3 regions of the Lysinibacillus sp. FSL P2-0066 genome follow, and region 1 is predicted to be linked to each of the others. Evidence: riboswitches for the same ligand, from Rfam matches in the RefSeq annotation. Region 1 holds a riboswitch; each other region holds the start of a gene.

The links. Region 1 has a riboswitch for S-adenosylmethionine ahead of metA (homoserine O-succinyltransferase). Riboswitches for the same ligand answer to the same signal wherever they lie in the genome.
Region 2: another riboswitch for S-adenosylmethionine. It lies ahead of MKZ14_RS01860 (O-acetylhomoserine aminocarboxypropyltransferase/cysteine synthase family protein); the one in region 1 lies ahead of metA (homoserine O-succinyltransferase).
Region 3: another riboswitch for S-adenosylmethionine. It lies ahead of MKZ14_RS17455 (methionine ABC transporter ATP-binding protein); the one in region 1 lies ahead of metA (homoserine O-succinyltransferase).

The regions. Positions count from the first base shown of each region.
Region 1 is NZ_CP150202.1:2,376,061-2,379,345, reverse strand. It holds gene MKZ14_RS11785 (TrmB family transcriptional regulator) at 1-58, shown strand, start outside; gene MKZ14_RS11780 (hypothetical protein) at 82-468, shown strand; gene MKZ14_RS11775 (nucleotide excision repair endonuclease) at 519-890, opposite strand; SAM riboswitch class I at 1,094-1,205, shown strand; gene metA (homoserine O-succinyltransferase) at 1,328-2,263, shown strand; gene MKZ14_RS11765 (endospore germination permease) at 2,303-3,285, opposite strand, start outside.
Region 2 is NZ_CP150202.1:377,200-380,484, forward strand. It holds gene MKZ14_RS01850 (DASS family sodium-coupled anion symporter) at 1-100, opposite strand, end outside; gene MKZ14_RS01855 (glycerol-3-phosphate acyltransferase) at 296-928, opposite strand; SAM riboswitch class I at 1,084-1,197, shown strand; gene MKZ14_RS01860 (O-acetylhomoserine aminocarboxypropyltransferase/cysteine synthase family protein) at 1,315-2,616, shown strand; gene MKZ14_RS01865 (hypothetical protein) at 2,949-3,285, shown strand, end outside.
Region 3 is NZ_CP150202.1:3,480,694-3,483,978, reverse strand. It holds gene gcvH (glycine cleavage system protein GcvH) at 1-344, shown strand, start outside; gene MKZ14_RS17465 (hypothetical protein) at 436-777, shown strand; gene MKZ14_RS17460 (thioredoxin family protein) at 792-1,103, shown strand; SAM riboswitch class I at 1,160-1,263, shown strand; gene MKZ14_RS17455 (methionine ABC transporter ATP-binding protein) at 1,346-2,374, shown strand; gene MKZ14_RS17450 (methionine ABC transporter permease) at 2,364-3,032, shown strand; gene MKZ14_RS17445 (MetQ/NlpA family ABC transporter substrate-binding protein) at 3,101-3,285, shown strand, end outside.

The DNA of each region.
Region 1 (3,285 bases):
TGATCAGGAGTTAGAAGACTGGATTGCTAAGGAGCGTAAAGCTTTTTTCTTAGAATAGTCGTATAAGGGAAGGGGAGTAACTTGAAAAAATTCGTGTTGCTAGGTTTAATGAGCTTACTAATGCTAGGAGCCTGTAATGCTACACCACCTACCGATCCACCAACGATTCATGAGCTAACGGTTGTCCCAGACATTGTCCAAAAAAATATTGTAGCTACTGATCGAATTCAATTATTGCATGAAAATGATGCACCATATTATCTCGTTTATTATTCAAAGGGAAATGTATTGGCAGATATTACGGCTGAGGGAAATAGACTTATCATCCAGTTAGAAGAAGGCAGCGAGCAAAGGAAAGAGGCACATCCCTATGTTTTTCAAATCACCGTCAAGAATCCTGAGCTTGATACCATTGATTTGCGAATAAACGGTCACAGTACACCGATTGATCGTATGACCATTATGTGATAAAAGAAACCGAAATCCCTCGATGAGATTTCGGTTTCTTTGCGTGATGTCTAATAAAAGACCTTGTCTACGTTATATTTAGAGCGGAAAGTATTAATCGCATATGTTTCGTAAATTTCACGTTCCATTGGATCTTCCACTTCATAGACTTCAATTTTGAACACTTCATCACGATGGTTTTTCATCGGAGATACATTATCCTCGAAATGTTTTTTAATACGTTGACGAATTTTACGTGCTTTCCCAACAAACAATAGCTCATTCTTGTCATTATAGAATAAGAAAATGCCGCCTTTATCACGTGTAATTTTATGGAAGTCAATAAAACCGAAGTAAGGTGTGATTGGCACATCACCTGGTTTTAAATCTTGTTCACGTTGACGGATTACTAGATCTGGTTTTGGAAATTCAATTTTAATCAAACTATTCACGTTCCTCTCTCTTACTAAAAGTATATGGTAACATAATTACGGCATGTTTACCATAAATTTTAAATGTAGAAACACCACATATAGCAAGCTTAGTGTACATCAAATGAGCAAGGAACATGCACATGAATCACAAAATATTCTATGAATTATTGATATTCTAACTAGTTCGTGTTACAATTCAAGATAATTAAATAATCTTATCAAGAGAAGCTGAGGGATTTGGCCCGATGACGCTTCAGCAACCTCTAACAATTGTTAGAAAGGTGCTAATTCCAGCAAAGGATTTTTTCCTTTGAGAGATAAGAGTGGACGTGAAAAAATCCTTCTCATTCTATCTCGTATGGAATGAGGAGGATTTTTTAATTTCGTTGCATTCTACGCAAGCAAGGTTTGCTAAAAGAGAGTGATTATAGAGAGGGGAAAGCAAGATGCCAATTAATATTCCGAAAAATTTACCAGCTGGAGAACATTTACGTGAGGAAAAAATCTTCGTCATGGAAGAGGATCGTGCAAAAACACAGCAAATCCGTCCATTAAATATATTAATTTTAAATTTAATGCCTGAAAAAGAAAAAACAGAGCTCCAATTACTACGTTTATTAGGAAATACACCATTACAGGTAAATATTACCTTTTTAAATACGGCCACACATGAGTCAAAAAATGTGAGTAAATCCCATTTGCAGCTATTTTACACAACGTTTAACCAGATTCGTCATCGACGCTATGATGGTATGATAATTACTGGTGCGCCAGTAGAGAAAATGGCTTTTGAAGAGGTTAACTATTGGCAGGAAATTTCAGAAATTATGGATTGGTCTAAAAAGAATGTGACATCCGTGCTACATATATGTTGGGGGGCACAGGCTGCATTGTATCACCATTATGGCATTGGGAAGGTCGAGCTTTCTGCTAAATGCTCAGGCGTCTACTCCCATGTGATTACAGATTTAACAGTGGATTTGGTACGAGGCTTTAGTGATTTATTTACTGCGCCGCACTCTCGCTATACATCTGTTTCGATTGACGAGGTTCGCAATCATCCCGATTTACGACTATTATCTTACTCAGAGGATGCAGGGGTATTTATTGTACAATCAAAAGATAATAAAAATATTATGATTACGGGGCATCTAGAGTATGATGCGACAACACTAGCCGATGAATACAGTCGCGATGTGGCGAAGGGCATAGATATCGCCGTTCCTGTAAACTACTTCCCGAATGACGATCCAACACAAGTGCCGATGAATACATGGCGTGCCCATACCCATTTATTATTCTCTAACTGGTTGAACTACTATGTTTACCAAGAAACACCATATGAATGGGATTTTGTAGATGAAATCGAATATCATATTTAATTAATAAAAAGTCTAATTTCTTTTCTAACGTAGAAGAAATTAGACTTTTTGATTGTCATTTTTTGTTTCCTGCTGAGGTGTTTCATTATTTTGAGCCTTGGACTTGCGGTTTCGAATGACTGCTACAATCAGCAAAAGTATAGGTAATAAAATGGTGAAAATAAAGGAAAAGATTGGCCAAATTTCATTATTATAATTAGTGGAATGCACAATATCTGGATGTACTATTTGGGAAAGTCCAATGACAATGATACCCATCGGTAAAATAAGTGGACGATGATCCTTGATTTTCAAAATTTGTGCAAGGCCCACAACGGTCGTATAGAAGTACATAAATGTACGAATATAAATGGAAGATATCCACATAAAAGCCATGATAATTTCAATACGCTGCAAAAAGTTCCCTATAGATATTCTTTGCGCTAAGGCATAGCTAGGAAATGTTCTAGCCGCAGTATTTTCAGGCCCTAGTACAAGAATCGATAGGACAATCAACGTAATTAAGACGACTCCGCCAAGGATGGTCCCGATATATAGCCCTTTCTGCGCAGCTGGTTGTACATTGACGCTAGCAGGATATAGCATCAATAACACAAGTAAAGGAAAGGAAAAGATACTCATAAAGCGTGTAATACTATAAAGCATAGATGTTTTCGTTGCTTCTAGCAGTGGCTGAATATTCTCAAATGTAATTTGAGGGCTAATACTAATGATGAAAAAAATAAATATAAAAATAAACATTGGAAAAAGGATTTCTGCCGAACGGGCAAAGGTCTCAATCCCTAAATAAGCGGCATACATAATAATGATACTGAACAGTAGGGCAAATGCTAATGTCGGTGTCTCTGGCATAACTTCCGTTTTCATGAAAATACCGATAAAATAGAGTAATTCTCCAGCGGAAAGAAAGGTCATAATCAGGAAACAAATCGCTGTGATTTTCCCAAAAAAACGCCCGAGAATTTTTTCATTGGCCTCGATAAAGTTTAGGGACGGTGTTTGATTGGCAAGTGTTAAAAATA
Region 2 (3,285 bases), 2.0 Mb from region 1:
TATTAGGTAAAAAAGTAATAATGATTAGTAAAGCGAATGCTAAGCCAATCCATAGAGGCTTTAAGTTACGTTTTGTAGCTGCTTGTTTTGGTGAAGACATAATTTCTCATCCTTTCTACGATAAAAATGACGATTATTATCCATAACATCGGACTCCGTAATGTTTTATTAAGATAAGAATATGTCTATTTTATTGTAGAAAAAAACCTGTGTAAAATAGATGTTTTTTACAGCAATATTAGTAGATAAAGAGAAAATATATGGTCACACAAAATACAAAAATATCCATAAAATATTATTTCTTTTTCTTAAAAGCAGTAGTTACTTTAGGCTCTGTCCCATTAACTAAACGTTTAATATTTTCTATATGCAGGATGATAGCTATGCCAAAAAGAAGGACAGCTATAATGGTTGGGCCAATGCCTGGAATCCATAAATAAGTTGCTGTACAAAAAACGAGATAAAATTCTAGAACACCTACAATTAAATAATTTGTTGCAAAGGATAAAATAACAAATAAAATAAGTGCAAATAAACCAATCTTCCAATCAACAGCAAGTAAAATACCAATGATGGAGGCCGTTCCTTTCCCGCCGTTGAAGCCCATATAGAATGGGAAATTATGACCTAAAATAACCCCAGCAGCCATAATGTAAGTAAGCAGCCATATTTGTTCTTGTGTCAAATGAGTGGCATCCGCTAGATAAAAATGTGCACCGATAATAGCGACAACGCCTTTGCCGATATCAATGAGGGCTACTAAAACGCCATATTTCCAGCCAAGGGAAAGAGTAGCATTCGAGGCACCCGCATTTCCGTGGCCAGCTTTTTTTAAATCAACCCCAGATAAAAATTGAGCCACTTTAGAGCCGTGAATACAGCCTATTAAATAGCCAATCATAAGAAAAATGATCACGGCCTTTACCATAAAAATACTCCTCTCAAAATTTTTTCTAAAATAGTGTATGCGTTCATATTACGTATAAGAGCAGACAGAAGTTTCGGAAAAAATAAAATTTACATGTTGACAGAAAAAAACTCTATGTTTATACTGTGTAACAACGATGGAAATTGAATCTCATACTCTTATCAAGAGCGGCGGAGGGATAGGCCCTATGATGCCCGGCAACCAGTAAGTAATGAGCTTACTAAGGTGCTAATTCCTACAGATTCTAACTTGGATCTGGCAGATAAGGGGAGGAAAACTTGCAACCGCAACCCTCTTCTTAGCTGAAGAGGGTTTTTTGTTTTCTACAGAAAAATCCTCCTCATCTCCGGTACCATCGTAAAAAAATAACCATTTGGAGGTACACAATGACAAATTTTAAACCAGAAACATTGCTGTTACATGGTGGTCAAGAGCCAGACCCAGTGACGGGTTCTCGGACAGTTCCAGTCTATCGCTCAACTGCTTTTGTATTTAAAGACACTGCTCATGCGCAACGTCTTTTTGCCCTAGAGGAAGCAGGGAATATTTACACACGAATTACCAATCCGACTGTTGATGTGTTTGAAAAACGTGTGGCTTTATTGGAAGGTGGAACAGCAGCAGTAGCACTTTCATCTGGTGCAGCGGCTATCGCATTTTCCATTTTAAATCTAGCTGGAGCTGGTGATGAGATAGTAGCAGCTAGTTCTTTATATGGCGGTACGTATAATTTATTTGCTAACACATTACCAAACTATGGTATTAAAACAATTTTTGTAGATGAAACAAACCCAGAGAATTTCAATGCGGTGATTACTGATAAAACAAAAGCTGTCTTTGCAGAAGTTTATGGTAATCCAAGCTTAAAGGTTTTAGATATTGAAGCAGTAGCTAAGATTGCACATGATAATGGGCTACCACTAATTATTGACAGCACGTTTGCTTCTCCTTATGGTTCTACACCTATTGAATATGGTGCAGATGTTGTTGTTCATTCAGCAACTAAATGGATAGGAGGCCATGGTACAACCTTAGGGGGCGTTGTTGTAGACGCTGGTAAGTTTGATTGGGCTAGTGGGCGATTCCCAGGTTTTACTGAACCAGATGCTTCTTACCATGGGTTACGCTATGGAATTGATACAGCTTCTGCTGCTTTTGCTACAAAGCTACGCGTACAATTATTACGTGATTTTGGTCCAACATTAAGTGCAGATGCTGCCTTTAATTTATTGCAAGGGTTAGAAACGCTTCATTTGCGTATCCCTAAACACAATGAGAATGCATTGGCAGTGGCTGAATATTTACAAAACCACCCATCTGTGGAGTATGTAAATTATAATGGCCTAGAAGATTTCCCGACACATGAGTTGGCAAAAAAATATTTAAGAAATGGCTTCGGTTCAGTGCTTACATTTGGCATCAAAGGTGGACGTGAAGCTGGGCGAAAGCTTATTGATAGCGTGAAGCTATTTTCACATGTAGCAAATGTAGGTGATGCTAAGTCATTAATTATACATCCTGCTTCCACTACCCATCAGCAGCTATCAGCAGACGAATTAGTTCAAGCTGGTGTAACCGAGTCGCTCATTCGCTTATCCATCGGTTTAGAGGCAGTAGAGGATATTATTGCTGATTTAGATCAAGCCATTACACAGGCAACAACAAGTGAACAAACTGTAGAAGCTTAAGATTTAGAACAGAGGGAAGAATGGTGTAGCGTTTACGTATTTTCTCATTCGATTTGCCTCATTTGGTAATGCGTTAAACGTTGCTACATCAACTATTTACAACATCCGTTAATTATCAGAACCTTATAAAAAATAATACCAAGTAATTTTATATGTATTATTGACTTAATTAAATCCATGCTATATACTAGGAAATAAGTTAAGAGTACGGAAATTATTGTTAAAAAGGAAAATGTTTTCATAAGTGCTCCCCCACTTTTGAATATATAGAAGAGTAGTTGCCTAGCCAGTAACTGCTCTTCCAAAAAACTGATGATAAAGGAGTGTTTAAAATGGGTAACATCTATAGTGCGCAAAACATTGTATCCTATCTAATATATGAGCTAAATGAAGGACACGTTTTTGTCAACAATAAATCCATTCAACACCTTCTTACATCAGTCGAAAAGAAATGGCAACAAGTTTTTGGTCATACAGCATTTCAAGAACAAGTTTTTACTGAAAAAGAAGACTATACTGTTAAGGAAGTATTTGAGACATATGAACAGTACGGTGTGAGCCATATCTCACTTCCTGCCACAGAGATTTACTTAAAGTATGGTACATTTCAATTAGTGGAACGTACGTATGCAATACCAGATTTTACAGAAGAAGAAATTAGTCTTGTTC
Region 3 (3,285 bases), 1.1 Mb from region 1:
ATGAATGGGTAAAAGTAGAAGATGGAAAAGTACGTATCGGTATTACTCACTTCGCACAATCTGAATTAGGAGATATCGTATTCGTTGAGCTTCCACAAGTTGGCGACGAAATCAAAACAGATGATCCATTCGGTAGCGTAGAATCAGTAAAAACTGTTTCTGAATTATATGCACCCATCTCAGGTACTGTAGTGGAAGTAAATGCAGATTTAGAAGATAGCCCAGAATTCGTTAATGAATCACCATATGAAAAAGCATGGATGATCGTTGTTGAGCCTGCTGATGCATCAGAAGTTGAGAAACTAATGACAGCAGAGCAATACGAAGAAATGATCGCTGAATAAGACAAGCCATAATCGAAAAACGTCGGCAACTACCGGCGTTTTTTGTTATATAATGACTTATAAGTAGGGATCTCTAAATGGAGGTGGCGTAATGTTCGAGGGAAAATGCTTGATAGTAGAAGGGCGCTCAGATAAGCTACAAATTGAGCCTATTTTGAATGAGAATGTTACAATACTATGTACGAATGGTACAATTGGTGTGCATCAATTAGAAGAACTACTGGATCCCTATGAGGGCTGTGAGCTATTTACTTTTTTTGATGCAGATACTTCAGGCGATAAGCTACGTGCATTAATGGACAGACATTATCCAGAAGCTGAACATCTGCGCACAATGCCAACGTACAAGGAAGTAGAAACAACACCAAGAAAAGTGTTAGCGATGATTTTACTGCGTGCACATTTTTCAATCCATAATGAATATATTTTGTAAGGTTGCGTGAGTAAATGGAAGAATGGTCAACAGAGCAGTGGGAAGCGGCTAAACAGTCGGGAGAGAAAACTGCATTTTATTTATATACACCGATGTGTGGAACGTGTGCAGTGGCATCTAAAATGATGTCCATTATTGAACAATTACTGCCACAGCTACAAATAGGTAAAGCAAATATCAACTTTTTGGAACACATTGCCTATGAGCATCAGATTGAAAGTGTTCCATGTCTACTCATCAGTGATGGCGGAAAAGTGACAAAAAAGATTTATGCCTTTCAATCCGTACCATTTTTATATGAATTGTTAAAAAAATCAATTGACTGAACTTTACTAGCGTGGTAAAGTAACAAATATATTACTAAAACATTAAATATATCGAACTCTTATGAAGAGTGGCGGAGGGAAGTGCCCTATGAAGCCCGGCAACCATCACAATGTGAAAAGGTGCCAAATCACCCAAAGATTTTTCTTTGAAAGATGAGAGAACGGTTTAACGTATCATACGTGACCCCTTCTACTTGTCTGTGAGTGAAGGGGTTTTCTATATGAGAAAAGGAGTATTCGCTATGATCCAGCTTCAAAATATTACAAAGAAATACAAAACAACAAATGGCGAATTAACGGCAGTCAAAGACGTCAACCTTACTATTAATAAAGGTGAAATTTTTGGCATTATCGGCTATAGTGGCGCAGGTAAAAGTACCATGATTCGTTTACTAAACGGTTTAGAGAAACCAACAGCAGGAACAGTAACGGTGAACAATCAGGAATTTTCATCGATAAAAGGACAAAAGCTTAGAGCAGCTAGACAAAAGGTAAGTATGATTTTCCAGCATTTCAATTTACTTTGGTCGAGAACAGTTGCCGAAAATATAGCTTTCCCTTTAGAAATCGCAGGCTTTCCAAAGGCTCAACGTGAAGCACGTGTGAAGGAATTAATAGCCCTTGTAGGCTTAGAAGGGCGCGATAAGGCATATCCATCTCAGCTTTCTGGTGGACAAAAGCAGCGTGTAGGGATTGCACGTGCATTGGCGAATAATCCAGAGGTTTTACTATGTGATGAGGCGACATCAGCACTCGATCCTGAAACAACGGATGCCATTCTTGATTTACTCGTTGATATAAATGAACGCTTAGGCTTAACAATCGTCCTGATTACCCACGAAATGCATGTCATCCGCAAAATTTGTCATCGTGTAGCGGTGATGGAGGCAGGCGAAATTGTGGAACGTGGTGAGGTATTACAAGTCTTCCAAGCACCACAAGCAGCCATTACCAAAAAGTTTGTCTCTCAAATTACAGACACTAAGGAAACACAGGATACGGTAGCACAAATTAAAACAAACTATCCAACTGGACAACTTGTCAAATTAATTTTTGTTGGTGAAAAAACAGAACAGCCTGTCATCTCACATCTTGTGAAACAATTTGATGTAGAAGTAAGTATTGTTCACGGAAATATTTCGCAAACAAAAAATGGTGCATATGGTACATTGATTGTGCAAATTGATGGCACTCAGACAAACGTCACTGAAGCCCTTCGTTATTTAAATACAGTCGAAGTACAAACGGAGGTGATTGCAAATGCTAACTAACCTCTTTCCGAATGTAGACTGGGAAAATATGTGGCAAGCTACGTATGAAACTTTATACATGACAGCTATATCAACGGTTGTGACATTTATTCTAGGGTTAGTCATTGGTATCGTTCTATTTTTAACAAGCCCCAATCAGTTATGGGCAAATAAAATCGTTAACTTTTTAACAGGATCACTCGTTAATATTTTCCGTTCCATTCCATTTATCGTATTAATTATTTTATTAATTCCATTTACGAAGTTTTTACTAGGTACAATTCGAGGTGCCAATGCGGCGTTACCTGCTTTAATTATCGGTGCAGCACCGTTTTATGCTCGTATGGTATTAATTGCGTTACGTGAAATAGATAAAGGTGTTATTGAAGCAGCCCGTTCAATGGGGGCGAAAACTTCTACAATTATTTGGAAAGTATTGGTCCCTGAATCATTACCAGCTTTGATTTCTGGTATCACGGTAACGGCTGTTGCTCTTGTAGGTTATACAGCGATGGCAGGAATTATTGGTGCAGGTGGTCTTGGTAACTTAGCTTTCTTAGACGGCTTCCAGCGAAATCGCCAAGATGTGACATTAATGGCAACTATTTTGATCTTAGTAGTCGTATTTATTATTCAATGGATTGGTGATTTAATTACTGAAAAAATTGATAAACGCTAGCACGAAAATGAGGTTATTCCGGTTTTTACCGCTAACATATTTAAAACAAATACAAGGGAGTGTCATAAATGAAAAAGTTATTAGCAGGATTATTTTTATCAATACTTGTACTAGCATTAGCAGCTTGCGGTACAGATAAAAAAGAAGATGAAAAATCAGCATCTGGCGATCAAACAGATAGCAAAGAAAACGTAACATTAAAAGTAGGTGCTTCTAATACACCACACGCAGTTATTTTAGAAAAAGCAAAACC